DNA from 2 places in the Bacillus sp. AK124 genome. Region 2 is predicted to be linked to the other one. Evidence: riboswitches for the same ligand, from Rfam matches in the RefSeq annotation. Region 2 holds a riboswitch; the other holds the start of a gene.
What was found. A riboswitch is a leader RNA that binds a small molecule or an ion and turns the genes downstream of it on or off. The one in region 2 is predicted to bind cyclic di-AMP.

Region 1 (16,379 bases), 2.0 Mb from region 2:
AAAACGGCTGATCTTCAGGAGGATTCGTCATGCTGGCTTTGATTTAAATATCGGCATGCGGTGAAGAAAGTTTAGCTTTTATTTCGGACCTGTGTATCGTCTTGCCGCCTGTTCCTTTTGGCTTCGGCAAAGAAAATTGCCGGATAAGCGGCCAAAAGCAGCAAGGTAATGAAGGAGACGATTCCCGGCCATTTAAAATGAGTCCAGAAGAAGCCTCCGAAAGACCCCGCTAAGCTTGAGCCGAGATAATAGCTCAGCAAATAAAGGGAGGAAGCTTGAACGCGCTGTTCGCCGGCCGTCTGCCCGACCCAGGAGCTTGCGATCGAATGCGACCCGAAAAATCCGAATGTAAAGACAGCGATCCCGGCGATTTTCAGAGAAAGCTGAGGCAAAAGCGTAAGCAATGCGCCTCCCGCGATAATGGCAATCCCGATTTTCAGCATCAACGGGCTGCCAAAACGGTCGGCTTTCTTCCCCATATAAACGGAACTGATTGCCCCTGCCAAATAAACGATAAAGATGAACCCGATGACAGTTTGCGAGAGTCTGTACGGAGGTCCCATCAATTGAAACCCGATATAATTGAACAGCGTAACAAAGCTTCCCATTAATAGAAATCCGAGTGAAATAATCGACAGCAGCCGTTTGTTCATCAAGACGGCAGAGTAGGCGAGGCTCGCCTTTTTCACGCTCGTTTTCCGCTTGGCGGAGTGCTGCGGCCGGGGCAGCAACATCCAAAACAAATAGCTTAATAGCACTGATAATCCCCCGATGATCCCAAGCGCTGCGCGCCAGCTGAACAAGTCTGTCAAAAGGCCGGTCAAAAGCCTTCCGCTCATTCCTCCGAGGCTTGTGCCGCTAATGTATAACCCCATCATTTTGCCGAGTCCTCGCGGATCAAATTCCTCTCCGACATAAGTCATGGCGATCGCGGGTACGCCTGCAAGGAAAAAGCCAAGCAGCCCTCTCATCACCAAGAGCGCCGCGAAGTTCGGACTAAAGGCGGTCAAGAGGCCGAGCACAGATGTCGCAAACAGGGATATTGCCATAATCGTCTTCCGGCCGAATCCGTCAGATAAAGCTGCTGCCGTAAGCAGTGCAAAAGCCAATATACCTGTTGAAATGGATAAAGTTAAGCTTGCAGCTGCAGCCGATATGCCGAATTCCTCCGCAAACAGAGGCATGAGCGGCTGTGTGGTGTAAAGCGTGGCAAATGTCACAAAACCGCTGATGAATAAGGCGATGCTTGCTTTTTGATAATCTTTCGTATGCGGCTGTATGTAAGTCATGGTAGCTCCTCTTTTCCAGAATGACAATCTATGTTTCATGGTACGCTTTCATTTGTGATGTGTCTAATTTATAATATCTATCAACATCATGCATTCTAGTTATGAAGGAGCGGATGAGCATTGGAACTCTATCAAATTGACCATTTTATTGCCGTGAGCAGGCATAAACACTTTACAAAAGCCGCCCTGGAACAAAGGATTTCCCAGCCGGCTTTGAGCAGGTCGATCAAAAAGCTTGAAGAAGAATTGGGCGTCCCGCTGTTTATTCGAAAAACAAAATCGATCCGCCTGACAAAGTACGGCGAGCAGTTCCTCATCAAAGCGAAACAGGCCCGCCTTGCTCTTGACGAAGGCGTCCAGCAAATCAGGGAAAGCGTCAATCCGAATGCCGGGGAAATCTCGGTATCTTTTTTGCATACGCTTGGTTCACGCCTGATGCCGCAGCTGATTGCCGGTTTTAAAAAGAAATACCCGAATGTTGCGTTCCGTCTGTATCAGGCCGCAAATGAACATCTTCAGCATATGGTGGAGACGGGCGAGGCTGATATATGTCTCAGCTCACCACCCCTTCCAAACGAACTTCTTGAATGGACGGTGCTGGATACTGAACCGCTTTACCTGGTGCTTCCCGCCGACCACCCGCTCGCAGATCGGAAAGAAGTCGCGATCAGATCCTTTGCCCATGAGGACTTTGTCGGTTTTAAGCCGGGTTATGGTCTTCGATATGTGTTTGATCAAATGTGCCGGGAACTGTCCATCAGCCCGAAGCTTGCGTTTGAAGGGGAAGAAGTGTCGACGATTTTGGGCCTTGTATCAGCAGGGCTCGGTGCGGCGATCCTGCCGAAAACGGCGGAACACATCCATTCTCCGGTGGCATTTTGCCGAGTGTCAGACTACCGTTCTGAGAGGACGATCGGTCTCGCCGTTTTGAAAGACTATTATTTATCGCCGGCGGCACGCAACTTTAAAGAATTTGTCATCGAATACTATCGACGGAATGAGCGGCCTGATCAGCCGTAAAGCAAATAAAGACTTCTCATGGTGACAATTATCCTGTATATTGATAATGATAATTATTATCAATTGGAGGGTTGAACATGACGAAAAAGCAGTATTCTTATATATTGACCGTTTTACTCGCATTTTCTGTTTTTCTTTCAGGCTGTCAAAGCGGCCAAAAACAGACGGCATCAAAGAACGAAGCGAAAACAAGAGTGGTGAAAACAATCAACGGAAATGTCACTGTACCGGCCAATCCGAAGCGCGTCGTTACGATAGGATATGCCGGGACAATGCTTGCATTCGGAATCAAGCCGCTTGGAGAAACAGGGAAATATCTTGAAAGTCCCTATATTAAAGATCATATTTCAGAAATAAAGAATATCGGGGGAAAAGACGGTTTTTCAGTATCTGTGGAAAAGATTCTTAAGCTTAAACCCGATTTGATCGTATCGATGACAAACGATAAAAAAGAATATGAAAAGCTCTCAAAAATCGCTCCGACTGTCGTTTATCCGTTCGGCACGTTTAAAGATGCACGCGATGAAATGAAAACGTTTGGCAAGCTGCTCGGCAAGGAAAAGGAGGCTCGGGAGTGGACGAAAACGTTTAATCAAAAAATGAAAGCCGCCCGCGCGAAAATCAAAGATGCATCTGTACAAGGTGAAACGTTCTCTTTAATCGGCGCATATGCAAAATCTGTGTATGTCTACGGGGCCTACGGGTATCGGGGCGGAGAAGCGATCTATACGCAGCTGGGACTGACGCCGCCTGAATCTGTTAAAAAGGATGCCATTGATACAGCTGACGGATATAAAGCCATATCTTTCGAAGTTCTGCCGAAATATGCCGGAGACTACATATTTGTCGATGAATCATACAACGGAAAGCTTGATCAGGACAATCCGGTTTGGAAGTCGCTTGACGCGGTGAAAAAAGGCAAGGTCTTTTTCCTCGATCCGGACAGGTTCTGGCCGTATGATCCAAACGCTGTTCAGGCGCAGGCCGAAGAAATCGCGGACATGATTTCCAAGAAAGCGAAAAACGAATAGAAAAGCGGGGAGCCGAAAAGAATGATCCGGCTTCCCGCTTTTTCATTTTTCATAATGCTGAAATTGAATATCCAGTGTCCGGAGGTATGTTTGCAGGCCCGCATCTTGGATGGGGATGATATAGGCCGCTTCACCTGACTCATTATGGTGGGAATGCCATAATCCCGGCGGTGTAATGAAGGCTTTTCCGGTTACCCAGTCAATCCGTTTCGGATCGATGATTTCCTTTGTGGCCGGATCGATTTTGCTTCCGACTAATGTGTACGTCCCTGGTGCGGCATAGGCGACAAAATCGAGAGCCACCGACTTGTGGCTGTGGGGCGCTTGATTGGAGCCGGGAGGCACGATGCCGAACATCGCCCACAATACATGGGTGATCGTCAGCGTTTGATCGAATATATCATTGTTTAAAAGAACGGAAATACGGTTTCGGAAACGGGCGTCAGGAGCGGCGGCCGCTTCAGCCAATTTTGCTTTTGCCTGTTCAGCGGTGTAGATGGTTGGTTGAAAGCGGGATTCCGACGGCTTTACGCCCAAATAATGCAGGAGAGGTGAATCGGTGATGTAATAAATGGCTGCATCTTCTGCTGCGGTATGCTGGCTGCTTGAACCGGCAGGCAAAGTCAAAAAATCGCCTTTCTGCCAGTGAATCGTATCTTCGCCCGCTTCGGTACGCCCTGCGCCGCTGACAATGTAATATAGTTCGCTTGTCGCGCGGGGGGCGGTGTGAATCGTGTCGCCCGAACGAATCTTGATGAAGTGGGCGAGAAGGGAAGGGCTTGAAGCGGGATATTCCGTCTTCAGTTCTTCTGAGATGTCCAGCGGGATGATCCGCGTTTCACCTGTTTCATACAATTCAGGTCCGAACTCTTTCACAGGAATCGGACTGATTATTCCGCTTCCAATCGGGTCAGAGGCAGTGGTATACTCGAAAAAACGGGCATGTTTCGTCAAATGCTCGGCTCGGGTTTCAAATTGAGAATGCATTGAAAAACCTCCTGTTATTTTTTGATAATTCAATCATATCTCATTTGGAAGATGATAGTAAACCATTACATTGATAGAAACAGATACGGAAAAGAGGGATTGGATTGGGAAAAGGATTGAACGGCAGAAGAATTGCCATCGGAGCATCGCGAAAAACGGATGAAATGAGCACATTAATCAAAAAGCAAGGCGGGGTTCCCGTCGTACGTTCCCTTCAGGGTACCGTGTTTTTGGCCGAAAAAGAAGTAGGTCCTGATTTGCGAGCCTTTGTTGAAACGGGAGCCGACTGGGTGATTTTTACGACAGGAATCGGGACGGAGACGCTTGTCAACCTAGCTGATAAACTGGGGATCGGTGAGCGCTATTTACAAGCGATCCGCGGGGCGAAGGCGGCATCGAGAGGCTACAAAACAATCGCCGCATTAAAAAAGCTCGGCATTACGCCGGTTGCGGCGGATGAAGACGGCACCACCAAAGGACTGATCGACTCGCTTCAATCCCATGATTTTTCCGGGAAACGGGTGATGGTACAGCTTCACGGCGAAAACGCACCGTCACTGCTTCAGTTTTTGGAAGAGAAAGGTGCAGCTGTTTTTCCGCTTCTGCCGTATCGCCATGTTGCACCGGACCGGGAAACCGTCGCTTTATTGTGCAGCGAGGTCATCAACCGTGAAGTGGATGCGGTTTGCTTTACAACAGCCGTCCAAGTCCGCTCGCTTTTTCATTTTGCGAAAGAAAACGGCTTTGCGGAGAAAATTGTCCAATCTTTTCAAGACAGCGTGTTGGCAGCCGCTGTCGGAAAAGTGACGGCAGAAGCTTTAAGAGAAGAAGGAGTTGAACGCCTGCTCGCTCCCGGCCTCGAACGAATGGGAGCGATGATTGTGGAGCTGGCCCGGTTTTATGAAACGGAAGAGGAAATCAAAACACAGTAAGTGCGAAGGAAATCAGCAGATTGGGGCGTGAGAGTCTCCTTGGGAGGCGCTGTCATGTATGCAGACCCAAAAGGAAAAAAGCCGCAGACACAGCTTGCCGTGCGGCTATCATTTTCTGGGCTGTGATACTTTTTGTGCATCATGCTTTTGAATATGTTGATCGTGAGCCGTTGATGTCAAATTTTTCTGTTTTGCTGGGTTTGAGTCTCACCGTGTTTTTTCTGACGGAAAGCCTGGTCAAACGGCTTGCAGCCGCAAAAACAAGAAAAACGCTTCGCCGATGAGCCGAAGCGTTTTTTGCTTTATAAAACAAATTGATCTGAAACGAATACCGCGCCGTCTTCATTAAAAATCCGGGCAGGCTTTGTTCCGATGACCCGGATGTCTGAAATGCTTGCGGCGATTCCCGTTTCTTCCGGCAAGGCGATGACGGGAGTGTCAAAGGCATGCCTATACCTTTTAATCAGCGGATCATGTTCAACCTTGTAGTGACACCAAACCGCATAGTCTCCCAGAAGCTTTAATCCGTTAAAATCGCGCAATCCGCAAGCATTGCGGTCCATATAAGAGCAAGTCATGATGTTCTTTCCGAGAATGACGGCGCCTGCGCTTCCGCCGTAAATGACGCCGCCGCTTTCGGCATAGCGCTTTAACACCTCGATAAAATGTGATTCAATGAATTGTTTGAGCAGACGAAACGTATTTCCTCCGCCAATATATACGGCAGAAAATGCGTCTAAATCGTGCACGGTTTTGCCTTTGACATCCGTCCACATCACGATATTTTTAACGCCGAGCGGGTGAAAGAGCCGGCTGATCCAATCGAAGCCTTCATCATACCTGTCGGCGTCCATGGCAATCGGAATATACAACAAAGGCTTATGCGGGCAGAGGCTCCCGGCAAAATGTCGATCCAGCCGTTCAGTTTGGTGCGCATCTCCGCCCCCGGAAAGAAACCATTTTCCCATCCTGACCTCCATCTATTTATTATGTTTCCTTTAATTGTTCATTCAGCACGCTGTCCTCCAAAACGGCAAATTTGTCTCCATACACTTTCGTAATATGTGTTTCTCCCCAGGCGCACAATGAATCCAATATGTCTTTAAGCGTCCATCCGTATTCGCTGAGTTCGTATTCGACCTTCGGCGGCACCTGCTGGTACACGAGCCGATTGATGACGCCGTCCTCCTCCAGTTCGCGCAGCTGCTGGGTCAGCATTTTCTGCGTAATGTTCGGCATCAGCCGCTTCAGCTCGCTCGTGCGTTTTTTGCCGTGCGTCAAATGGCACAAAATCACACATTTCCATTTGCCTCCAATTACTTCAAGTGTAGCTTCGACAGATATATTGTACTTTTTCGGCTTCATGTTCTCCTCCAAACCATAGGAACCGAAAAGTACCTATCTAACTTTTTGGTTCCTATCGCACTTAAAAGTGCGTACTTTTTTTTATAGATGATATGTACCATAATATCATTTGCCGGCAGACATTTGCTATACATTAAAAACGAAAGGGGGAAAAAGAATGACTTCTGTTCATGATAAAAAACGCAGTACATTAGCGCTTTTAGCCTTGGCGGCCAGCGCATTTGCCATCGGAACAACCGAATTCATCAGCGTGGGGCTTCTGCCTTTAATTGCTGATGACATGAACATTTCAGTGACGACCGCGGGGCTGACTGTATCGTTATACGCTTTGGGCGTGACAGTCGGCGCACCCGTATTGACGTCTGTCACATCGAGTATGCCGAGAAAAGCGCTGTTGCTTGTGATTATGATTATTTTTATGATCGGAAACGGGCTTGCGGCATGTGCCGGAAGCATCGGTGTTTTATTAACCGCCCGCGTGATTTCCGCGTTTTCTCATGGCGTATTTATGTCAATCGGTTCAACGATTGCGGCAAGCCTGGTCCCGGCGGATAAAAGAGCCGGAGCGATATCAATTATGTTTACCGGTCTGACGATTGCGATGATTACCGGAGTTCCCATCGGCACGTTCCTCGGTCAGCTGTTCGGCTGGCGGATTGCTTTTGCGGCGATCGTCGCTGTCGGCGCACTGGCGTTTATCGCCAACAGCTTTCTTGTTCCGGCCGATTTGCCGAAAGGCGTCCGAACGTCTTTCAAGAGCCAATTGAAACTTGTAACCAATGGCCGTCTGCTGCTTTTATTCATCATTACGGCGCTTGGTTATGGAGGAACATTTGTTGTCTTTACGTATTTATCCCCGCTGCTTCAGCATGTGACAGGTTTTAAACAGGAAGCTGTTGCCGTCATTTTGCTTGCTTACGGCATTGCCGTCGCGCTCGGAAATATCATCGGAGGTAAAGCGGCCAACCAAAAACCGCTTACTGCATTATTCTATATGTTCATCGCCCAAGCGGTTGTGCTTCTCATCTTAACGGCGGCTGCTCCTTATCAGGCAGCGGGCTTTATCGTCATCATGCTGATGGGATTTTTAGCATTTATGAATGTCCCCGGGCTCCAGTCCTATGTGGTAATTCTGGCTGAACGGTTTGTTCCGGGGGCGGTAGATGTCGCATCAGCTGTCAATATCGCTGCATTCAACGCCGGGATCGCGATCGGATCTTATACAGGAGGCGCCATCACACAGTCGATCGGTTTGATTCACACTCCATGGGCCGGAGCTTTGATGGTGCTCGGCGCCGTCGCGCTGACGGGCTGGAGCAGGGCGCTGGAACGAAATGACCAAAAACAAAATCAAGCTTTAAAGAAAAACTGCGCATGATGTATACAAAAATATGAGGAGGCCAATTAGATGACGGCAAAAAATCTGCAAGATCGAATCACATTGAATAACGGGACGGACATGCCCTGGTTTGGACTAGGCGTGTTTAAAGTAGAGGAAGGGCCCGAACTGGTGCAAGCCGTAAAAACGGCAATCAAGCACGGCTACCGCAGTATCGATACGGCAGCCATCTACGGAAATGAAGAAGGGGTTGGCCAAGGAATTCGCGAAGGGTTGAAAGAAGCCGGAATTTCTAGAGAAGACTTGTTTGTAACGTCAAAGGTCTGGAATGACGATTTAGGCTATGACGAAACGATTGCAGCCTACGAAGCGAGTCTCGAAAAGCTCGGGCTCGATTACCTGGATTTATACCTGATCCACTGGCCTGTTGAAGGGCGCTATAAAGCGGCGTGGAAAGCCCTTGAAACTCTTTATGAACAAGGGCGCGTAAAAGCAATCGGCGTCAGCAATTTTCACGTTCACCATCTGGAAGACTTGCTGAAAGATGCCGCCGTCAAACCGGTGATCGACCAGGTCGAGTATCACCCGCGGCTCACGCAGAAAGAGCTGCAAGCGTTTTGCCGTTCGCACAGCATCCAGCTTCAAGCATGGTCGCCGCTGATGCAAGGCCAATTGCTCAGCCACCCGCTGCTGAAAGATATCGCGGACAAGCACGGCAAGACACCTGCTCAAGTCATTTTACGCTGGGATTTGCAAAACGGAGTCATCACCATTCCAAAGTCGACAAAAGCGGAGCGAATTGCCCAAAACGCGGACGTATTTGATTTTGAACTGACCCTCGAGGAAATGAAGCAAATTGACGGGCTGAATGAAAACACCCGTGTCGGTCCTGATCCTGATAACTTTGACTTTTAACAAAAAACGGCCCCGTTCGAATTTCCGAGCGGGGCTTCGACACATTTTTTATCCGCCGTTTTTCACAGGTAAAAGCCATAACATGAAAGAGAAAACGAGATATTAAGAGAAAATAGAAGGTAATAAGTCATAAACTGTGTAAAAAAGGTTATAAAATTGATAAACGAGGAAATTTGATCATTTATGAAACTTTACACGATGATTGAACGGGCGTAATATAAATCTCATCAAAAAACTGAATAAAATTTCCAATTAACGTAACCGCTGAATTCCAATTGGAAGCGGGGGAACCAATTTTTTGTGGCGCTGCCACTTGGGGTGAATCCTTTTCAAGGTAAGGTGACTCTTTGCACCTGAATCCGACAGCTAACCTCGCAAGCGTTTAAAGAGAACCAAAAAACGTGCATAAAGCACGGTTTCTTAACTGTGCCCAAAAAAGCCGTAAGAGGTTTGTTCTCTTGCGGCTTTTTTTCGTGCAAAAAACATGAAAGGAGGTGAGCGGAGTGCTGGATATCGTGATGCTGGCCATTGTCGCATTTTTAGCGGGGATGATGTTTCTGTTGCTGAGATGGGCGGGGAAAACCGCTGATCAATCATAAATGTGAAAGGAGTGATTGCCATGGCGCTATTGGCAGCGGGAGCAGCCGCCATGTTTGTCTATTTGACTTATGCTTTATTGAATCCTGAGAAATTTTAATTGTACACAAATTGGGGGTATTGAAATGACGATGCTCATATCCATCTGTTTTATCCTGCTTGCCGCATTGCTGGCAGCCAAACCAATGGGGCTTTACATAGCGAAGGTATTTGACGGCGCCCCGTCCAAAATCGACCGGTTTTTCCTTCCGGCGGAACGCTTGCTGCTTGAGCTGGGCGGAGTAAAAGGAGAAAACCAATCGTGGAAGAAATACGCCGCCGCGCTGGTACTCACGAATACGGCGATGATTTTCATCGTTTATCTCGTTTTTCGTCTGCAGGGTGTACTGCCTTTAAATCCTGAAAAGGTCGCGGGAATGGAACCTACACTGGCTTTTAATACGGCAGTCAGTTTTATGACGAATACAAATTTGCAGCATTACAGCGGCGAAAGCGGTCTGTCCATGCTTTCGCAGATGATTGCGATCACCTTTTTAATGTTTGCCGCTCCCGCTACGGCGCTGGCAGCCGCGGTTGCGATGATTCGGGGGCTCGCCGGGAAACCGTTCGGCAACTTTTTTGTCGATTTGGTCCGTTCGATCACGCGGATTTTACTGCCGATCACAGTTGTGGTGTCGCTTGTTTTCGTCGCCCTAGGCGTACCGCAGACGCTTGACGGTTCCGTGACAGCCCATACGGTGAGCGGAGGTGAGCAGTCCATTGTTCGGGGGCCGGTGGCGTCCTTTTTATCCATCAAAGAGCTGGGGAACAACGGCGGGGGGTATTTTGGCGTCAACTCTTCTCATCCATTTGAAAATCCGAATGGATGGAGCAATGCGATACAAATTTTATTAATGCTCTTGATTACCATCTCACTGCCGTTTACGTATGGGAAAATGGTTGGGAATCTGAAGCAAGGCCGCATTCTTTTTGTATCCGCAGGTCTTTTGTTTTTGCTTTCAGCCGGGGCAGCTTTCATGGCGGAATCGCAAGGCAATCCCGTCATCAATCAGCTCGGAATCGAGCACACAGAAGGCAGCATGGAAGGTAAGGAAGTGCGTTTTGGAACATTGAATTCAGCTTTTTATGCGATGGTTACCACCGCGAGCGAGACAGGAGCTGTCAATACGATGCACGACACGCTCACGCCACTAACGGGTCTTTTGGCATTGCTTAATATGATGCTGAACACGGTGTTTGGCGGAATAGGCGCCGGATTGATGAACATGCTTCTATACGCGATGGTTGCGGTTTTTCTGTCGGGTTTAATGGTCGGAAGAACGCCTGAGTTTTTAGGCAAAAAAATTGAAGGAAATGAAATGAAGCTTTTAGCTGTTACTCTGCTGATTCATCCTTTGTTAATCTTAGGGGCGTCAGCGCTTGCCGTCATGACGCAAGCGGGTCAGGCTGCAATTTCAAATCCCGGATTTCACGGGATCAGCCAGATTTTATACGAATATACGTCTTCAGCCGCGAATAACGGTTCAGGATTTGAAGGGCTCGGAGACGCGTCGCCTTTTTGGAATATAACAACGGGAATTGTGATGTTTATCGGCCGTTATTTCTCAATTGTCACACTGCTCGCAGTTGCGGGGTCACTTTTGAAAAAGCAAACCGTTCCGGAAACAATCGGAACATTTCGCACCGATTCAAGCCTGTTCAGCGGGATTTTTATCGCTTCGATCCTGATCGTCGGGGCTTTAACATTCTTTCCGGTGCTTGTGTTGGGACCGGCCGCAGAATATTTAACATTACGATAAGGGGGCTTTACTCATGAACGATTTGCATCATTCCAGTCAACAGGCCACACCGGATGCCGTTCACACAACAAAGCAAACGATGAACGACACGATCATCAAAGATGCGGTCAAACATGCCTTTTTAAAATTAGATCCGCGAACTATGATCAAAAATCCGATTATGTTTGTCGTAGAAGTTGGATTTTTCATAACGGTTCTGCTTTCCGTGTTTCCCCGGTTTTTCGGCAGTACGGCGGCTCCCTGGTTCAATCCGGCGGTTTCTTTCATTTTGCTGATCACCGTGTTATTCGCGAATTTCGCCGAAGCGCTGGCTGAAGGAAGAGGAAAGGCGCAGGCCGATTCTTTAAAACAGACGAAAAAAGGGGTTTCGGCCAATAAAGTAATGGATGACCGCATTGAGAAGGTAGCGTCTGCCGAGCTTAGAAAGGGGGACATCGTCATCGTCTCCCAGGGAGAAATGATACCTGGCGACGGTGAAGTCATCGCGGGTCTCGCATCAGTAGACGAATCGGCCATCACGGGAGAGTCTGCTCCGGTCATAAAGGAAGCAGGCGGTGATTTCAGCTCTGTTACGGGAGGCACCCGGGTCGTCAGCGATTCGATTAAAGTCAAGATCACGAGTGATCCGGGTGAAACGTTCCTCGATCAGATGATCGCTTTAGTCGAAGGGGCTGAAAGGCAAAAAACGCCGAATGAAATCGCGTTGAATACGGTTTTAACGAGCTTAACGCTGATTTTTCTGATCGTTGTTGCGACACTCCCGTTTTTCACGTCCTATCTCGGTTTTCAAATTGATCCCGCCGTCTTGATTGCCCTGCTTGTCTGTCTTATACCGACGACGATCGGCGGGCTCCTGTCAGCCATCGGGATTGCGGGAATGGATCGCGTGACCCGCTTCAACGTTCTGGCGATGTCGGGGAAAGCTGTCGAGGCTGCGGGCGACATTAACACGATTGTTCTTGATAAAACAGGGACGATCACTTTTGGAAACCGGATGGCCGGGGAATTTGTTCCTGTCGGAGATGAATCGCTTCAAACCGTTGGTGAATATGCGGCGCTTGGCTCCATCCATGACGAAACACCGGAAGGACGCTCAGTCATCGAACTCGCTGATAAACTCTCGATTCATTATGACTCGTCCGTTGCTGAAGCAGGAGAACCGATTGAATTCAAGGCGGAAACGAGAATGAGCGGCGTGAACCTGCCCGACGGAAGGCACATTCGCAAAGGCGCTGTCGATGCCGTGAAAAAGTGGGTGATCAACAATGGCGGAACGATACCTTCGAATCTCGATCTGGAAAGCGAACGGATTTCGAAAGAAGGCGGAACACCGCTGGCTGTAGCGGCAGACGGAACAATCTTCGGTTTGATCTATTTAAAAGACACCGTTAAACCGGGCATGAAAGAGCGCTTTGCCGAGCTTCGCAAAATGGGGATCAAAACGGTGATGTGCACAGGCGACAATCCGTTAACGGCCGCTACGATCGCAAGGGAAGCGGGCGTTGATGACTTTATTGCCGAAAGCAAGCCCGAAGACAAGATTAATGTGATCAAGCGCGAACAATCTGAAGGAAAGCTTGTCGCCATGACGGGCGACGGAACCAATGACGCGCCCGCACTTGCGCAGGCTGATGTCGGGCTTGCCATGAACAGCGGCACAACAGCTGCCAAGGAAGCAGCGAATATGGTGGACCTTGATTCGAATCCGACAAAAATCATTGAAGTCGTCTCGATCGGAAAGCAGCTGCTTATGACGCGCGGCGCCTTGACTACGTTCAGCATCGCAAACGATATCGCCAAATATTTTGCCATCATCCCGGCGATGTTTATGCTGGCGATTCCCGAGATGAACGCGCTGAACATCATGAGGCTTGGTTCGCCGATTTCAGCAATCTTATCTGCGCTGATATTTAACGCGCTGATCATCCCGCTTCTTGTGCCTTTAGCCATGAAAGGAATTGCTTATAAACCGATGAGCTCAAATGCTTTGCTGGCCCGCAATTTATTGATCTATGGCCTCGGCGGCGTCATCGTCCCTTTCATCGGAATCAAGCTGATCGATATGCTGCTTCAGATTATGTTGTAAGGAGGAATCGTCATGAAAGAAATCGGAGTAATCTTCAGAATCAGCCTGCTGTTAATGCTGGTTTGCGGGCTTGGATATCCGCTCGCGCTGACAGGGATTTCACAGGCCGCCATGCCTGGAAAGTCAAATGGAAGTCTTGTGTATGACCGGCAGGGGAATGTGATCGGCTCTGAACTCATTGGCCAGCGGTTTAGAGACCCGCGGCTCTTTCAAGGAAGGGAATCCAGCATCAAGTATGATGCCGCAGGATCTGGATCCCCAAACGAAGCGCCGTCAAATCCCGATTTGCTGAAACGGATGAAAGCATCGATTGAAAAGTGGAAAGAGGAAAACCCTGATGTTCCTATCAGTAAACTGCCGGTCGATTTAGTCACGAACTCCGCTTCGGGATTAGACCCTGATATCAGTCCCGACGGGGCGATGGCGCAAATTCCGAGAATCAGCCGTCTGACAGGACTGCCGGAGAAAGAGCTTGTGCAGCTTGTTCATCAGCATACCAAAAGCGACTTCTTAAGTGAACCGCGCGTCAACGTGCTGCTTCTCAATATCGATTTAAAAGAAAAACTGAAGTAGAATGCTGCCCGGTGTCTGATCATACGACACCGGGAAAAACAAACTTGATGAGAAAACGGAGATGCTGCAATGCGGAAAAAAAACACCCGTGATTATCGAAGGAAGACGCCGGGAGAGCTGCTGGCCGAAATTGAACAGCCGAAAAGAGGGCATTGGACCATTTATATCGGTTCTGCGCCGGGAGTCGGAAAAACGTATCGGATGCTCCAGGAAGCGCACGATTTAAAGCGGGAAGGGATCGATGCCGTGATCGGCCTTGTCGAAACGCATCATCGAAAAGACACGGCCGCACTCGTCAAAGGTTTAGAAGTCATTCCAAAACGAAACATTTCATATAAAGGGATAACGATGGGAGAAATGGATGTCGATGCGATTATTAACCGGAAGCCAGACCTTGTGCTTGTCGATGAACTGGCTCACACCAATGTGCCAGGTTCGAAAAATGAAAAGCGGTACATGGACGTTGAAGATATTTTACAGGAAGGCATCAACGTGCTGTCCGCCGTCAATATCCAGCATATCGAAAGCGTCCATGATATCGTTCAGCACGTCACCGGGGTGAAAGTGAGAGAACGGATCCCGGACCGCGTGTTGGAATTGGCGAATGAAGTCATCTTGATTGACGTCACTCCGGAAACATTGCAAAAGCGGCTTCAGGAAGGAAAGGTATATGAAAAACATAAGATACAACAGGCTTTAACCCATTTTTTTACGAAAAATAATTTAGCTGCGTTGAGAGAGCTCGCCTTGCGAGAAGTTGCAGATGATGTGGATGATCGTCTGGAGCGGACGAACGGCAGCCTCCGGCCGAGGGGAACGAATGAAAAGATTTTGGTGTGCGTCCAGCACGGAAAAAATGCCGAAAAACTGATACGGCGCGGATGGAGAATCGCAAGCCGGCTGAAGGCCGATCTGCTCGTTTTAAACGTGTCGCGCACGTCAAAGGAGCAGCTGGCCCCGACAGAACGGGATAAAATCGGGCAATGGGAGACGCTCTGTGCACAATTCGGCGCCGAATTCATTTTTAAACACTCAAACAAAAGGCGCATTTCTGAAACGATCACTGATACAGCGAAACAGCACGGCATTACACAAATCGTGCTCGGCCAATCCGCCCGATCGCGATGGGAAGAAATCAGAAAAGGCTCGATTGTCAACAGCATTATGAGGCATACAGACGGAATCGACCTTCACATTGTCTCGGATGAGAAAGCTTGAGATCGGGATGCCGTTGTTAAAGGATGTTCAGCGGCGCCTGCGGCCTCCAGTATCAGCAGTTCTTTTTTCATCTCCAATCCTCCCCGGTATCCCGTGAGCTGTCCGTTTTTGCCGATAACCCGATGGCACGGCACTACCATTAACAGCGGATTTGCGCCGATCGCCGTACCTACGGCCCGGACAGCGTTCCGCTTTTGTATACGCCCGGCGATATCGGAATAGGAACGCGTGCTGCCGAAAGGAATTTCGGAGAGCGCCTGCCACACGGCCAGCTGAAAAGGCGTTCCGGCAAGGTCGACAGGAAAGCTGAAATGAGTCCGCTTGCCATTTAAATACGCCTGAATCTGCTCGGCGTATTCTGCCAATCCTTTGTCATCCCGAATGAAAACTGGCTGTGCGTACCTTTTTTCAGCCCAAGCGGCCAGCTCACCGAATCCTTGATTCCATGCCCCTGTAAAACAGAGCCCGCGGGCAGTCGCCGCAATGTGAATCTGCGAGCGGCGGCAAGTCAGCGTACGCCAGTATACGATTTGATCTTCCATATGTTTACCTCCGTTTCATTTGCCGGTATGACGTCGGTGATTGCCCTGTTTTCTTTTTAAACAAAGCGGCAAAATAATCCGCATTCCCGATGCCTACCATTGAGGCGATTTCTGCGATCGTTCGTTCAGAATGGGCAAGCAAAACGAATGCTTTCTCAATCCTTTTCTGCAGGATGTATTCTGCCGGCGAGACGCCTTTGATTCGTTTAAACGTCCGCTGCAGATGAAAAGGGCTGATATGGCACCTGTCAGCCAAAGCTTGCAGAGACAGCGGATCGCGATAAGATTCCTCGATGATTTGCACCGCCCGCTGTGCCAGCTCTTCATCCGGCAGCAGCATCCCGGCCGGATTGCAGCGTTTGCAGGGGCGGTACCCTTCTGATAAAGCATCTTTTGCATTGAAAAAGATTTGCACATTTTCGATTTGCGGAACTCTCGATTTGCAGGAAGGGCGGCAAAATATCCCGGTCGTTTTGACCGCGTAATAAAAAACTCCGTCATAGGCGGAATCGTTTTCCGTAATCGCCCGCCACCTTTCAGGCGTCAATCGTGATTTGCTGTTCATATCTTCACCCCGATCTATGTCAGTATAACCTAAATGACAGCCGGAGGTGGAGAGGCGGGGAATGGCACAGCAAGAAGACAAAGAAGAAGAGGGACGGTTGCCTGCGTCTCCGAAACGCGCT
Region 2 (16,379 bases):
TGTGAATCCCGGCATCGTATTGACTTCATTGATCAGGACCCTGCCTTCGTTTGTAAGGAAAAAGTCCGCTCTCACAAGGCCTGAGCCGTCAATCGCCTGAAACGCTTTGACCGCCATGCTGCGCATTGTTTCGTATTCGTCCTCTGTCAGGGAAGCCGGAATAATCAAATCAGTGTCGCCGTCTTCATATTTTGCTTTATAGTCATAAAAATCTTTCTTCGGAGCGATTTCCCCCGCGACTGAGCAGACAGGTTCATCATTCCCCAGAACGCCGAGTTCTATTTCGCGGCCGATGACGCCCTCTTCAACGACAATTTTCCGGTCATATTGAAATGCAAGCCCAAAGGCTTGGTCAAGCTCTTCACGGTTTCTGCATTTGCTGATCCCGACGCTTGATCCAAGGTTAGCCGGTTTTACGAAGCACGGATAACCAAGCTCAGCTTCCACTTGATCATAGCTTTCTTCTTTGGAGTGACTCCATGTTTTTTTCACAAATGAAACGTATTTCGCCTGGTCAAGCCCTGCCTGTGCAAACAGATGCTTCATGACCACTTTATCCATGCCCGCAGAGGAAGCTAAGACTCCGTTGCCCACATATGGCACATTCAATAGTTCAAGCATGCCTTGAATGGTGCCGTCTTCCCCATTCGGTCCGTGCAAAAGCGGGAAAACAACATCAATCGAGTCTTCTTTTACATCAGCTTCGCCCGGAAACATATCGCGGTTCAGCAATGCCGGAGAAAATGTCTGGCCCGTCTGTTCAAACTGAAGCATTTTCACATTTGAAACCGGTTCTGTCAGTTGCGGCCCTCTCACCCACTCGCCTTTTTCTGTTATATAAATCGGGTGTATATCAAATTTTTCAGTATCTAATGCTTTCGTGACGGCCAGCGCGGTTTGCAGAGAAACGTTATGCTCCGCTGATTTTCCGCCGTATACCAATCCTAATCTTGTCTTCAATTCGTACTCCCCCCACTGGATTCATCTTTACTATCTTATCACTTTCCCGGGAAAATGATCTAATTATTTTAATACGGTCTAAAAACAGCATATAAAAAGCATTTGTATGTAAATCCTTTTCATTTTATATTAAAATGGCATTGAAAAGGAGAGGTTGCAATTGAAAAAAATCACAACAGAAGCACAATTTAATGAACTGATCCAATCCGATAAAGAAATCATCGTCAAATTTTATGCTGACTGGTGCCCGGACTGCACACGCATGAACATGTTCATTGGAGACATTCTTGAGGCTTATCAGGAAAATGACTGGTATGAGCTGAATAAAGACGATCTTCCTGAACTTGCCGATAAGTATCAGGTCATGGGCATTCCAAGCCTGTTGATTTTCAAAAACGGCGAAAAAACGGGTCACCTTCACAGCGCAAATGCCAAAACACCTGAAGAAGTGAACGAGTTCCTGGCTGAACATATTAGCTAATTCGTTTAAAGTTCTGATTTTTTGTCTGAACCGCAGGACATGGGAGCGCCCATGTCCTTTTTATACAAGACGGGACAGCAGCAATATTTGTTTCATAAAAGTGAGCTTTCATTAATAATTCGACACGAGTATTTCCCGGGAAACGAAAATGTCGAAATTTCGCAAAAAGTTCTTGATTCGTTTTTTATATTCAGGTAGAATGTTTTTTGTTCCTATTTTGCAATTATTTTTTCTAGTTGTGAAGCCCTTGTCGGCTTCTTTTTTTATATACGTTTTTGGATAATAATTCATATTTTTCAATTTCTTTCAATATTATTTTAAGGATGTCTCTTTACATTTGGTGATACTATTTAGTATAATATCCTTTATTGATAATGATTATCAATATCACTAATGGTTGACGAGGTGATCACATGGCCCCTCAATTAAAGAAAGCGGTGGAAATGAGAAAGAAACAACTCATTCAGCGGCTTATCCAGCTTGGCATATATAAAAAAGAAGAGCGCCACCTTTACGAATTGTCTTTAAGCGAACTCGAAAGCGAATACCAATCCAACAAGAAAGGCGGATAATCATGTCAAAACGGAAGATTAAAACCTTTCATCAGCTTGTCGAAGAATATAAGAAAGAAATCGCCAAGAACCCGAAAGAAATGGAAGTCATTTATGACAAGATCGACCGCAGACACGAGAACCGCCTTTTGGCAATGTCTAAAGCAAAACAAACTTAAAAAAGAAGCCGCTCATTTTGAACGGCTTCTTTTTTACTATTCACTGAATGCAATACCAGCAAGCTTGCCGATTGTCGCATCATCCATCGGCGGATTGTGGAGGCCCGCCCGGACATCGCGATAGAATCTTTGGAGCGGGTTCGTTCTCGCCAGACTCTTCGCTCCGACGACTCTCATCGCCCTGTCTACGACAGCAATGGCCGTATTCGTTACTGTATGTTTAACCGCTCCAAGCTCACCTGTTAAAAAGGCGCGGCGCTCCGGGTCATCATAAAGCTCTGCGACATGATACATAAAGTGGCGGGCTTTCATGAGTTCCAAATCGATTTCGCCGATATGACGCTGAACAGCAGGCACTTCTTTAATCGGACCTTTCAAACTGTTCGGCTGATAGTCTTTTGCAAATTGGACGGCATAATCTCTCGCTGCTTGCGCGATACCTAGATAAACAGCCGGTATATGAAGCAGCCAGCCGTTGACTTTATCCGTTCTTTTACCCGCCAACAGCTCGACAAGCATGGATTCGTCGAGACGGACATCGGTCAGCACCAAATCGTGGCTTCCCGTACCCCTCATCGCCGCCATATCCCACGTTTCTTCTATTGCCAAGCCTTCCGCATCTTTATGGATCAAGAAAACGCCAATCGTTTGCTTCTCTTCAATCCAAGCGGTGACAAGAAAGTAGTCGAGAACCGGAGACATCGTTGTAAATGTTTTACGTCCGTTTACAATCCATCCGCCATTCTTTTTAACCGCATGGGTTCCGGGGCGTCCTCCTCTTGTCGGGCTTCCCGTCTGCGCTTCACTTGCAGCTCTGTTGATCAGCGCGCCCTTTAATGCTTCATTTGAAATCGATGAAAACACATGCCGGTCCCAGCTGTTTCCTTCCGCCAGTTCTCCCATCACGCTCAAGTGCCAGCCGATGCTGAGAGCTGTCGGTCCGTCTCCTTTGGCAAGCCGTTCCTGAAACAAAAGCATATCGTAGAGTGAAATGCCTTCTCCCCCGTATTCTTTTCCGACCGTCAGCGCTGTGTAGCCTGAATCCCGCAGCTTTTGAATATGTTCTGCGGGAAATTGGGCATGTTCGTCATAATACGCTGCTGTTTTCTCAAATTCATCCGCCAGTTTCCCGATTTTACCGAGCCATTCCTGCTGCCTTTCCGTTTTCACAAATATTGAACACACACCGGCATCCTCCTGACCAAATTCCGATAGATTTAATAAGTATTATAGTTCGTTCACGGCTTGTTGTGCAAATGATACCCTTGGCAAAACAAAAAAGCGCACCTTCAGCGAGGTGCGCTTTTGACTAAACGGCTTGACCGCCGCGACGGTCAACCTTCATACCGAGATAAATCAGCATGTAGGTTAAGTAGCCCATCGTGATCGTGAGACCGCCGAAGAAGAAATCGGAAAAAAGCGGTTCTTCATATGCGGCGATTCCGGCCAGCACGACCCAGCTTCCATAAAGATACGCCATAAAGAAGCGGACGCCGTTTTTCAATTTATATAGCAGAAACAAACCTGCGAGCGAAAAGAGCCCGAGCGCAAGTCTAAAATAGACAAGATGATCGAAATTAAAGGCAAAAGAAACAAATGAAAATGACAACAGCAATACAATCGGCAATGCCGTAATAAATTTTTTCATGGATGTCTCATCCCCCATTCCCTTATCCTAAAATTATAATTTAGAATAGGAAATTCACACGGTAATTACGACATATTTCACAAAAATGTCATTCCTTTTGTCACACTTTAGACAAAATATTTTATACTTTCATATCGCGTTTACAAAAGGCCCACCACGCCGTTCCGAGAAAAAACACGAGATGGAGAAAGACGATGACGAGTGAAAACAAAGGCGTCATCCCGCTAAAAAGCGGCTTGGCCTCACCGGCGTATTGCGTTAAATCAGTATTAGCGAACAACAAAAATTTACCGAGCGGTTTTTCCAAATAAGACATGATCGTCACAAGCATTTTGGCGCCGTACAGCACGACGATCGACACCATGATGCTGAGCGCGCTGCTTTTAAACAATGCAGAGCATAAAAACGCAAAGGAAACCATCATCCATACTTCAAACCACTGCGTACCGATCATTGTCACCGTATTGATAAAGAGCGGCTCCGCTTTTTCGTCGAGCTTCACGCCGAAAAAGAGCAGACCGAACAATAAAGAAAATCCGTAGTAAATGATAAAGAGCCAAATGCTTGCGAGCACGCTCGTCACGTATTTTGAAACAAGAATTTTTTCTCTTCTGACAGGGCGGATCAGCAAAAATTTGATCGTCTTTTTATCATATTCAAAAGATATAATTGAAGCCGCCACCACAATCGAAAGCCCCTGCAAGAGGATATTCAGGTTTGGGGTGAATGAAAAATAGCCGATGAAATGATCCTCTGTCCCGGCGCTCATCAGGATTCTTTTCGTTATGAGCGCGAGGAGAAATTGAAAGACTGCGATCAGCGCCAGCGATACAAATGTTACTTTTCGCTTCAGCAATTTAACATGCTCGTTTTGAATCAGTTTAAACATCAGTATTCCTCTCTTCCGTTCCATTCGTCCGCGCCATATATTCATCCTCAAGAGACTGCTTAAACGGAGCGATCGAATAGACGTCAATCTCATTGGCGACAAGCTGTTGATTTAAAGCAGGAATTTGCGCTTTCGCGACCTTTACGGCGAGCAAACCTTTTTCGGCGCGGGCTTCGTATCCCTGGTCTTTCAGCCACTGAAGCGCTTTGTCATAGGGCTGTACCTCCAGCATCGCCTTTTCCTGCTTTTCATCTGCATCATTGAGGACGACGGTTGATTTGATTTTCCCTTGTTGAAGAATGACGACCCGATCGCACAAATCTTCCACTTCCTTCAGCAAGTGGGTCGCAAACAGGATCGCCGTTCCTTCTTCTTCGGCAAGCTCACGCAGATGCTCGCGGAAATCTTTCATTCCCGCCGGGTCCAATCCGTTCGTCGGCTCATCCAAAATCAGCAGCTTCGGACGGTGAAGAATCGCCTGGGCAATACCGAGGCGCTGTTTCATCCCGAGCGAGTATGTTTTGACCTTGTCTTCTGCGGCATCTTCTAGCCCGACCCTGCTGATCACTTCCGCCAGTCTATCCCGACCGATTCCAGCGTGCATATTTGCGTAGTGTTTCAGGTTTTCATAGCCTGTCAGATACGGATAAAATTCAGGATTTTCAACGATGGCTCCGACCGATCGGATCGCTTTTTCAAATTGGCGGTCAATCGGAAAGCCGTTTATGACAATTGATCCGCTCTTCATTTTAATTAACCCGGTGATCAATTTAATGAGGGTCGTTTTTCCTGATCCGTTCGGACCAAGCAGGCCGATGATCTCCCCTTCATTCGCCGTTAAGCGGATATCCTTCAATATCGTTTTGCCGTCTATGATTTTATCAACATTTTCTATATGTAAAACAGGCTGCTTTGTCATAGCCCCCTCCTCTTTCCCAAAAAAATAAACAGTGCCGAAAAGGCACTGTTTGATTATATCATTTTTGAGTTACACGGACACTTCACTATGAGGGGCTTCGATTTTGCCGTGTTTCTTTTCCGTCTCGGTGACGATGACAGCGCATGCTGCATCGCCTGTTGTATTGACAGCCGTACGAATCATGTCCAGAAGTCTGTCAATTCCCAATATTAGCGCAATTCCCTCAACTGGAAGGCCAACTGTTTGAAGAACCATGGCGAGCATAATCAGTCCGACACCCGGTACACCCGCTGTTCCAATGCTGGCAAGCACTGCGGTGAGAACAACCATCAACAGCTGTGTCAGTGACAGGTCATTGCCGTACACCTGAGCGATAAAGACCGTCGCTACCCCTTGCATAATCGCCGTGCCATCCATGTTGATCGTAGCTCCAAGCGGCTGAACAAAGCTTGAGATCGGCTCTGGCACTTTCAGCTTTCTTTGAGCGACATCCATCGAAACCGGAAGCGTCGCGTTGCTGCTTGACGTACTGAAGGCAACAAGCATAACCTCTGAAAAATCTTTAAAGAATGTGAGCGGGTTCCGCTTTGCCAAAAACGCAATCGCTGCGCCGTATGTGACGATGGTGTGTATGAAAAGCGCCAGAATGACGACGATCATATAAAGCCCCATTGCTTTAATGGCGTCCCAGCCTTGGCTTCCGATCGCCCCGGCAATCAAGCCGAATGTACCGTACGGCGCGAACTTCATCACGAGATTGACGAGATACATCATGAGATCGTTACCTTGTTCAACCACTTTGAGAAGAGCGTCCGCTTTTTTGCCGAGCATCGTAATTCCGAGACCGACCAAAATGGAGAAAGCAATGATTTGCAGCATATTTCCTTCAGCCATTGCCTGAACCGGGTTTGTCGGAATGATATTCAAAAGCGTTTCGGCAATGCTCGGCGCCTTCTCAGCTGAATATTCCGCTGCGCTTGTATCATACGTTCCGATGGTTCCCGGTTTGATGACCAACGCTAAAATAAGTCCGATAATAATGGCAATTGCAGTTGTAACTAAAAAGAAAGAAATCGTTTTGGCACCGATCCTGCCAAGTTTCTTTGGATCTCCAAGTCCTGCTACCCCTAAAGTGAGAGAAAAGAAAACAATCGGTACAACGAGCATTTTAATTAAGTTGAGGAAGATCGTGCCGAGCGGCCCGAATAAAAATGTATTAAGCTTGCTAAATAAATCCGGCGAAGTGACGTTCAGTATAATACCGACGACTGCACCGAGTAATAGAGCGATAATAATTTTTGTTGCTAACTTCATATAACATGTCTCCCCTTTCCAAAAAAAGCCCATGAGAGATCTCCCATGGGCTTTTACCATTAAAATTGGTTCCACATGACTCTCTTCACGTTGATGAGGTTAGCTGACGGGTTCGGACGAAGAGATGTCCGTCTTTCAGTTCGCACGGGAACAGAAAAATTCACCCCAAATGATCGGGTCCCCCACTCCTACTAAAGGATTAAACGTGTGGCGCTATTTCGTTATATAACAGTTATACCTGAAAATTCGAAATATGTAAACCAAATTTTCTGATTTACATATATGCTATTTTCCGGTGCCCGCTGTTCGGCTTTTCTCTTGACTTGTGACATCAAGGATATCAAGCAGGAAAACAAATATCGGAATACCGATAATTAAACCCCAAATCCCTATGAAATGTTCAGAAAAAATCAGCACGATAAACGTGAAGAAAATCGGCAGCTCCGTCTTGGCGGACATTAGTTTCGGATTGAGGAAATAGGCCTCTATCGCATGGACGATCATGATGACCAATACCAGTGATACGATATAAGCGATTCCGCCGATACTGTAGGCGATAATGCTTAACGGAATAAGGGAGAGCACAACGCCTGCGACCGGAACCAGCCCGAGGAAAAACACCATGACGGCAAGGCCGAATAGCTGAGGAAAACCCATAATCGCGAGGGCAATGGTCGTCAATGCGCAATTGATGGAGGCGATAATAAACTGAGCCTCAAGCACCTTTCCGAACGTTCTCGTGAATTTTTTACCAAAGTAAGCAATTTCCTCGTAGAAAATGGCTATTTTGCTCGTCTTAAATTTATCCATTAAGCTCAAGACCTTGTCTTTTTCGATCAATAAGAACATGCTGAGAACCAATGACATAACCACCTGCAGGCCAAACGCGCTAATATCTGTGATATATGTATAGATAAAGTTAAGACCTTTTTCCAAATAGGATGTCAAATTGATATCGCCGAACATACCGGTGATCATATCGAGAAAAGGAATGCTGTCAGGGTGAGAAGCAATATACTTTCCTTGTTTGATCAGCTGCTGAATCTGGGTGACGATCACGGGGTAATAGACCACACCGCCGATCGAAAGCGCGATGGCAAGAGCCGCATACAAACAGGAAATAATCAGTCTCTGGCTGACTTTAATAAAGCGGTTTAAAAAACCGCGGATCACATTTTCCAGACGGTTCATCAAAAACGTAAAGATAAATGTGAGCAATATGAGATTCATCATGCTGCGGAACAGATATAAAACTCCCGCCAATACAACAAAAACTGAAAAACGCCTGACCCCAGGATGCTGAAAAAATTTAATCAACGCTGCCATTCGGTACACTCCCACCAGTACTTTAGTCCTTAACTTTTAGCATTCAAACTTTTATAATTACAATTTGATGCATCATCTGTAAATTATATAACAAAACAGACCGGAAATCTCTTCAGAAGATCAATAATTAATAATATTTTAATATGAGCGCTCGTGCGGCAGCGGCAGGCATCTTCCATAAAAAAGGAGGGGCTGATGTTCAGCCCCTCCAGATTATTGACAAAATCCTTTCAGCGTGACCCTCAACCCTTGCAGTCTAGGAAGGCCGAGCATTGGGGCGGAGCGAATGTTGCAATTCGTGAGCACCGACGCGCAGGCCTGACAACGAATGCGAGGGTTTGTCGACACGCTGAGAGGGACTGTTTGTCAGCCCCTCTCTTCACTGTACATTAACCGCTTCTTCTTTGACGTCCGCCTTTTTCACCGTTTTCTTGATAGAACTCCTTGTCATGGTTTCGGCTTGTGGCTTCTCCGCCTTTTTGACCGATCTCCTGGTAGAATTCTTTGTCATGGTTTTTGCTTGTGGCTTCTCCGCCCTTTTCACCGATTTCCTGGTAGAATTCTTTATCATGGTTTCGGCTTGTGGCTTCTCCGCCTTTTTCACCGATTTCCTGGTAGAATTCTTTGTCATGATTACGGCTTGTGGCTTCCCCGCCTTTTTCGCCGATTTCCTGGTAGAATTCTTTGTCATGATTTTTGCTTGTTGCTTCTCCGCCTTTTTGACCGATCTCTTGGTAGAATTCTTTATCATGGTTTTGGCTTGTTTTTTCTCCGCCTTTTCTGCCTGCTTCTTCCCTGCTCATTTTGTTGTTGTCATTATTGTTTGCCATTTTCGATTCCTCCTTTTGAAGTGTTATGGTTTTTACATTCCACATTTCAAAAAGAGTAAACACAAATAGCACATTCACGAAAGAGTCCGGGAATCATGCAATCATCCGCTGCCTTTTACCGTCCATTCCGGTACCGGAGCCGGCGTATTGTTCTGCAGCGTCTTAGATATCTCGGCAGGCTCTTCAAACAGGGTAATGTTGATGGATTCGAACGTACCTTTCTGATTCGTTCTTTCATATATTGCATCATGATGATCGGCCATAAAGTTCAAATAATCGCGCTTTGATTTCCAAAGCACGAGGACAAGGGCTTCCGGCCCGTTTTCTGTTTCCATCCATCCGCCCCACTGTCTGATGAATCCGCTGACGTTTTGCAGCGGAGCCCATTTGGCCTGCGCCTCGCTGAATGCATGAAGCTGTTGTCCGGCTGGTTTGCACCGTATCAGCTTCAGCACATTCCCTTCCGCGAACGGGACGGTTTCCGCATTAGTTTTTTCTATACAAAGGTTAACCGACCTTACATCAGCGCGCGTCCGGTGAATGACGCCTTTCGGAATCAGCAGGGAATCGTTCGCTTTCAGGACTTCTGTGGGACGGTCCTGAAAGTCGATCAACAGCTCTCCTTCCAAAACAATAAACAGCTCATCTGAGCCGGGATGGAAATGCCATACGTATTCGCCCTCCAAAACAGCAATTCGCATACAATGGTCGTTCACTTCCGAAACGGAAAAATTGGCATGCTTTTCTGTGACTTCCTTTGTCAATTCAAGAAGACTCGTTTTGCGATCCATCAGCTTCACTCCTCTTTCATTTGATTTTCTCCCGAACTTATTTTACCATTTGACTTTTGAGCGTTCGCCTTTTAAAGTGTTGGATATTGGTGAAAAAACGGTTTGAACCTATAGAAGAGGTGTACATCATGCAAAATCAAAACGGAAAAGCTTCAGGGCTTTTGCCGCTGTTTTTATTTGTTTGTTTATTCGTTGGATCAGGCTTGATCACAGGCGATTTTTACAGCCTGCCAATCGTGGCCGCGGCGCTTGCGGCATCGGTTGTCTCACTGGCGATGAACAGTAAGGAGAAGCTCAGCCAAAAGACGGAGTGGTTTGCGAAAGGCGCTGGACACCCCGATATTATGATCATGGTGATGATCTTTATTTTGGCCGGCGCGTTTTCATCAGCCGCAAAGGCGATGGGGGCCGTCGAATCAACCGTTAATCTTGCGCTTTCGTTTGTACCGGGGCAGTTTATGGTTGCCGGTTTATTTATCATCGCTGCGTTTATCTCTGTGTCGATGGGCACGTCAACCGGAACGATTGCTGCGCTCGCTCCGATCTCAGCAGGGATCAGCGCCGAAATCGGCGTTCCGGCGGCCTATTCGGTTGCTGCGGTTGTGGGGGGCGCGATGTTCGGTGATAACTTATCATTTATTTCCGATACGACCATTGCCGCTGTCCGCACACAAAAGACGAAAATGTCGGACAAGTTTAAAACGAATTTCCTGATCGTCCTGCCTGCCGCGGTTGCCACGGTCATCCTGCTGATGGTGTTTTCAGCCGGAGGGCATCCTGCCGCACAAGCCGGGACTTACAGCTGGGTGAAGGTGCTGCCGTATCTCGGGGTTCTGATATTCGCCCTTCTCGGATTTAATGTTATGGCCGTTATTTTCGGCGGCATCGTGTTAGCCGGAGTAATCGGTATTTCCGACGGCAGCCTGACGCTTCATACGTATTTAACCGCGATCACCGAAGGCATCGGCGGGATGTCCGAACTGATCATTTTATCGCTTCTGATTGGCGGAATGGCGGAAATGATGAAGCGAAACGGCGGGATCGCATTTCTCCTTCAATTTGTATCGCGGAGAATCCGTTCAAAAAAAGGAGCGGAAGCGGGCATTGCCGGCCTTGTCAGTGCGGCAAACCTGGCGACGGCCAACAATACGATTGCCATTATTACAGCGGGGCCGCTGGCAAAAGATTTATCCGACCGGTACGGAATCGACAATAGGAAATCGGCGAGCATCCTCGATATCTTTTCCTGTGTGGTACAAGGATTGATTCCTTACGGCGCGCAAATGCTGTCAGCTGCACAAATCGCGAAAATATCGCCTGTCAGCATTCTTCCTTATTCTTTTTATCCGATTTTGATCGGCGTCTGCGGCATATGCGCGATTATCTTCAGACTGCCTCGCTTTACGGAAAAAGCGTAACTCCATGAAAAATGCTGCCGTTATCGAAACGGCAGCATTTTTATCACTCTGTTTCTGCGGCGTCCAGCTCCGCAAGCCTTTCCATGATCCTCCGTTTTTTATACATCATCATTCCTGTTTCGGCAACGCCGTTCACCATTGAACGGTTTGAGATTGCGCCAAAGAGGATGCCTGCGACGGGCACCATTTGAAACAGCTTTTTCCATCCGAAAGAATCGCGGTATGTATAAACAACCTCCCGCCAGCCTTGAATTTGCGAAATCATATTTTCCCGTGAGCCTGACTGTAGATGGTATCGGCTGAGTTCCTGAATGATCGCCCTTTTCCCGACAATATCAGCGGCGCTGAGCTGCAGGCATTTAATAATGAACATCCGCTCCGTTTTTTCTTTAGGATCGTAGCCGTAAGACACCGCGATGTCCTGTAATGTCTTCAATGAAAGGCCGAGGATGGCGGGAATATCGACGGCAAGCGTGAATAAGCCGCCGACACCTGTTGTCGCTCCTTGGACAGCCGCGGTATTCGCCCTGTTTTTTCCGAGGTTTTCACACATTTGATCCATCACTTCCAAAGGAGCCCTTTGAATATCTTCGACCGTTTCGATCGTTTCATCCGGCAGCTTTTTTTGAAACTGGCGGATCAGATGTTTTTCGGACGTTAAATATTGGCCGCCGTTTTGAATAAAGCCGCCGATTTCGTCGAGCAAGAGACCGATTTTATCTTGAATGAATGCCGGTGTAAGCTTGTCCAGAACCTTGAACGGCAGCCGCCCGATCCTTTCCCAAAACCACGCTTTCTGCTGTTCTTTTTCCCATTTTTCAATTTTTTTCAGTTCGTTTTCCAAATCTGTTTTATCGTTGCGCACAGAAGGTTCGCCCTCTCAATCGTGTTTTTTTATAGTATACAATGATTCACTTTATGAATCCGTGTTTTTTGATCGGCAGCCGGAGGGTAAACCTTTATGTAAAAGGAGGAATGATCAAATGCCATGGTCAATGGAAGACTATCCCGCTTCATTGAAGCATTTGGACAAACCGGTAAAAAAGAAAGCCATTGAAATTGCGAATGCAATGGTAGACGAAGGATACGACGAAAGCCGGGCGATTCCGATCGCGACGAGTCAGGCGAAGGAATGGGCGGATAACAGGAGCAAAAGCGAACTCAAATCCTATGCGGGGGAAGCTGATGAAACGGTACGCGGTGACAGCGGTTCGAGCAGCAGGCCGGAGCTTGCGGAAAAGTGCGAGCATGTCATTAAACACGAAAAAGGCTGGGCAGTCAAAGCCGAAGACGCCAAGCGGGCCAGCGAAGTAAAGGATACAAAAGCAGAAGCCGTCGAACGGGCGAAAGAAATCGCCGAAAACAAAGGCACTGCCGTCATCGTCCATAAAAAAGACGGCAGTGTGGAGCGGAAGATCAGGATGAATTAACGGGGCGCTCCGTTTTTGGAGCGTCTTACTTTTTTCCCCGCCAACTCCAATACAGCATCAGCTGCTTTTTGATAGCCGCCGGCATCGCGGAGCGAGCGGCCGATTTTGGCGGCTCCGTCTTTATAGGAGCGGTTTTCAAGCATATCTTTAATCGTTTTTTGTAAAACAGCCGGAGAAAGTTCATTTTTATCAAGCTTGATCCCGGCCCCTGTCCGTTCCACCTGAGCTGCGACGAAAAACTGGTCAGCACCCATCGGAATGACGATGAGCGGCGTATCAAAATACAGGCCTTCATTTGTACTGTTCATGCCGCCGTGGGTGACAAATACATCGGCTTTTTTCAAAACCTCCAATTGCGGGATATACGGCCTCACGATAAAATGATCCGGTATGGTGCCGAGATCCGCGGGGTCCGTTGATTTCCCAACAGCCATAACCACCTTGCCGTCAAAGTCTTTCAACGCTTCGATACACATATGATACAGCTCTTTTTGCTGATTAAAGATCGTGCCCATCGAGATCACGATGACGGTTTCCCCCTCCAGCTCAGCGAACGGGAAGCTGCCTGGATCCTGTCTGCTCGTAATCGACGGCCCGACAAACAAATAGTCATTTCCAAATCGCTCGGCATGAGGCTGAAACTCCCTGGAGGTAAAGACAATCGTAATGTCCCCCGGACAGGAGAATACGTCAAACGGCTTGTCGAGACTGACGGGGTACCGCTCACTTAATTCGCCAAGGGATTGCTTCAATTTTTCAAAATACGGCGAGCTTTCAAGGTCGCCTTGCAGCGTAAACGTTTTTGCGAACGTCTCGTCCATTGCAAATGTCGTACATAACGAAACGCTCGGCAGCCCAAGCATTTCAGCAATGATTTTCCCCGCCAAAAAGTGATGGTCATATATCACATAATCATAAGACTCGTCCCTGACTTCCTGGCAGATGAGCTGAACGATCTCATCGACTTTACCTGACATATTGTATACCAACTCGGCAAAGTCCATCTTTTCTCTTTCTTTTTCGGGTGATAAAGCCTCTCTGAAATCCGGGTATAAACGGACTTCCGCCCCTGTTTTTTTAATTTTTTCAGCGTATTCCTCAACTGCATAATAGACGATGCTTTCTCCTCGTCTTTGCAGCTCCTTTGTGACGCCAAGAGAGGGATTGATGTGCCCCTCCCCCGGGAAATTGATCATCAGTACATGTCCCATCACAGCTCTTCCTTTCTCATACGAAAATTTATATAAGGAAATTTACTACAAAAAGACAAATGAAGTAAAGAAATTTAATTAAGTTAATAATACATAAACATAACTATATGACCATTTGTCTGTTTCTGCATATCTTTCCTTTAAATTTTTTTGCCATGCAAATGAGCGTATATTATTAGAGAAAACAGGCTCTTTATTACTTGACAGCCCCAATCAGAAGACGATTTTCCTTTTTTTAAAAGCAAATTAAAACACGGCCGATCGAGGCACAATACATCATAAGAAACAACCTACGGAGGTTTTGCCATGGATACGAAAGCAACCAGGATCGAAAAGGATTTTCTAGGCGAAAAAGAAGTTCCGGCTGACGCCTATTACGGCGTACAAACCATGAGGGCCGTGGAGAACTTTCCGATTACAGGCTACCGGATTGATGAAGAGCTGATTAAAGCTTTGGCAATGGTCAAAAAAGCGGCGGCTCTCGCCAATATGGATATTAAACGTTTATATAAAGAGCTCGGCGAAGTCATTGTAAAAGCGGCCGGCGAAATAGCGGAAGGGCTCTGGCACGATCATTTTATTGTCGACCCCATTCAAGGGGGCGCCGGCACTTCAATGAATATGAATACAAATGAAGTTATCGCAAACAGAGGTTTGGAGCTTTTAGGAAAAGAAAAAGGTGATTACTTCCATTTAAGCCCGAACACACATGTCAATATGGCCCAATCAACGAATGATGTGTTTCCGACAGCCATTCATCTGGCCACATTGAATCACTTAAGACAGCTTATATCGACGATGGAACATATGCTGGATGCCTTCCGCCAAAAAGCGGAGGAGTTCGATTCCGTTATCAAAATGGGCCGCACTCATCTTCAGGATGCCGTTCCGATCAGGCTCGGTCAGGAATTCGAAGCCTATTCCCGGGTCATCGAACGCGATATTCAGCGGATCAAGCAGTCTCAGCATCATCTCTATGAAGTCAATATGGGAGCAACCGCAGTCGGCACAGGTTTAAACGCTGATCCGAGATATATTCAAAGCGTTGTCGAACACCTATCAGATATCAGCGGCTATCAGCTGAAAGGCGCTGACCATCTTGTCGATGCCACACAAAACACGGATGCCTACACAGAAGTATCGGCTGCATTGAAAGTCGGCATGATGAACATGTCCAAAATCGCCAACGATTTGCGTTTAATGGCGTCAGGCCCGAGGGCAGGGCTTGCCGAGATCCGGCTGCCCCCCCGCCAGCCCGGCTCCTCCATCATGCCCGGCAAGGTGAATCCGGTGATGCCTGAACTGATGAACCAGATCGCATTTCAGGTGATCGGCAACGATCATACCATCTGCCTTGCATCAGAGGCGGGGCAGCTTGAGTTAAACGTGATGGAGCCCGTACTCGTCTTTAATTTGCTGCAGTCGATTAAAATCATGAACAACGGATTTCGCGTATTTACCGATTACTGCATCACCGGGATTGAAGCGAATGAGATCAGGCTGAAAGAATTCGTCGAAAAAAGCGTAGGAACGATTACGGCCGTCAATCCGCACCTCGGCTATGAAGCTGCCGCACGAATTGCAAAAGAAGCGATCGCCACAGGACAATCCGTGCGCGAGCTGTGTTTGCTCCATGATGTTTTGACAGAGGAAGAATTGGATCTCATTTTGGATCCGTATGAAATGACGCATCCGGGCATCGCAGGCGCTTCGCTTCTCGAGGAATAGCCAGCCGTCTTTCTCAATATGCTTTCAAGCGTTTATAGACGCCCGAGACGGGCTAAACATGTAATATAAATCAATTGAAAGAGGTGGAAAGACAATGTTAGGATTTCTCGTTTCTTTAATCGTAGCGATTGTCATCGGTTTAATAGGAGGCGCAATCGGAGGCCACGGTGCACCAGGAGGTATTATCGGCTCCATGGTTGTCGGCTTTATCGGAGCCTGGATCGGCCACGGGCTGCTTGGAACGTGGGGGCCTGATATTGCGGGATTCGCCATCTTTCCAGCGATAATCGGAGCCGCAATTCTCGTCTTCATTTTAAACCTAATCTTCCGCGGGAGAATGGGTTCTCAGGCATAATATCCGGCCAGCATCGCCCAAAAGCGGTGCTGGTTTTTTGTTTGGGCGAAACCGTTCGCGCATATACTATAACATCTTATGGTTGACAATTGATCATCGCGGGCATATGATGATGATATAATTTTTGCACTAAGGAAACTTTTATGTACAAGGAAAAACAACTGAGAATCTAGGTGAATCAAATGGTCAGTCACGATTTGTCCAAACACTCGCAAATATCAAAAGAAGCTCAAGATGCACTGGACGGAAAAAGCAAAGGCTTCAAAAGGCTGCTCCCTTTTTTGGGTCCGGCGTTTATCGCGGCTATAGCTTATATTGATCCCGGCAATTTCGCCACAAATATCGCGGC

Region 1: linked by a shared signal. The riboswitch ahead of kdpF (K(+)-transporting ATPase subunit F) and the one ahead of M1E06_RS18910 (dicarboxylate/amino acid:cation symporter) in region 2 are both predicted to bind cyclic di-AMP.

The regions. Positions count from the first base shown of each region.
Region 1 is NZ_CP096378.1:1,436,531-1,452,909, forward strand. It holds gene M1E06_RS07230 (MFS transporter) at 72-1,289, opposite strand; gene M1E06_RS07235 (LysR family transcriptional regulator) at 1,410-2,309, shown strand; gene M1E06_RS07240 (iron-hydroxamate ABC transporter substrate-binding protein) at 2,387-3,340, shown strand; gene M1E06_RS07245 (cupin domain-containing protein) at 3,383-4,327, opposite strand; gene M1E06_RS07250 (uroporphyrinogen-III synthase) at 4,432-5,259, shown strand; gene M1E06_RS07255 (peptidase E) at 5,562-6,227, opposite strand; gene M1E06_RS07260 (winged helix-turn-helix transcriptional regulator) at 6,247-6,624, opposite strand; gene M1E06_RS07265 (MFS transporter) at 6,782-8,002, shown strand; gene M1E06_RS07270 (aldo/keto reductase) at 8,033-8,878, shown strand; cyclic di-AMP (ydaO/yuaA leader) riboswitch at 9,131-9,273, shown strand; gene kdpF (K(+)-transporting ATPase subunit F) at 9,528-9,575, shown strand; gene kdpA (potassium-transporting ATPase subunit KdpA) at 9,607-11,274, shown strand; gene kdpB (potassium-transporting ATPase subunit KdpB) at 11,354-13,360, shown strand; gene kdpC (potassium-transporting ATPase subunit KdpC) at 13,373-13,933, shown strand; gene kdpDN (KdpD-like non-kinase potassium sensor) at 14,003-15,151, shown strand; gene M1E06_RS07300 (methylated-DNA--[protein]-cysteine S-methyltransferase) at 15,124-15,693, opposite strand; gene M1E06_RS07305 (bifunctional transcriptional activator/DNA repair enzyme AdaA) at 15,698-16,258, opposite strand.
Region 2 is NZ_CP096378.1:3,753,502-3,769,880, forward strand. It holds gene M1E06_RS18870 (D-alanine--D-alanine ligase) at 1-960, opposite strand, end outside; gene M1E06_RS18875 (thioredoxin family protein) at 1,121-1,441, shown strand; gene fbpA (Fur-regulated basic protein FbpA) at 1,855-2,013, shown strand; gene fbpB (Fur-regulated basic protein FbpB) at 2,016-2,171, shown strand; gene M1E06_RS18890 (acyl-CoA dehydrogenase family protein) at 2,208-3,356, opposite strand; gene M1E06_RS18895 (hypothetical protein) at 3,481-3,819, opposite strand; gene M1E06_RS18900 (ABC transporter permease) at 3,941-4,708, opposite strand; gene M1E06_RS18905 (ABC transporter ATP-binding protein) at 4,701-5,627, opposite strand; gene M1E06_RS18910 (dicarboxylate/amino acid:cation symporter) at 5,697-6,941, opposite strand; cyclic di-AMP (ydaO/yuaA leader) riboswitch at 7,016-7,157, opposite strand; gene M1E06_RS18915 (AI-2E family transporter) at 7,227-8,267, opposite strand; gene gsiB (glucose starvation-inducible protein GsiB) at 8,657-9,097, opposite strand; gene M1E06_RS18925 (YdbC family protein) at 9,199-9,552, opposite strand; partial or broken gene M1E06_RS18930 (cupin domain-containing protein) at 9,559-9,888, opposite strand; gene M1E06_RS18935 (Na+/H+ antiporter NhaC family protein) at 10,017-11,306, shown strand; gene M1E06_RS18940 (EcsC family protein) at 11,350-12,171, opposite strand; gene M1E06_RS18945 (DUF2188 domain-containing protein) at 12,290-12,736, shown strand; gene M1E06_RS18950 (macrolide family glycosyltransferase) at 12,733-13,947, opposite strand; gene aspA (aspartate ammonia-lyase) at 14,254-15,675, shown strand; gene M1E06_RS18960 (GlsB/YeaQ/YmgE family stress response membrane protein) at 15,770-16,030, shown strand; gene M1E06_RS18965 (Nramp family divalent metal transporter) at 16,213-16,379, shown strand, end outside.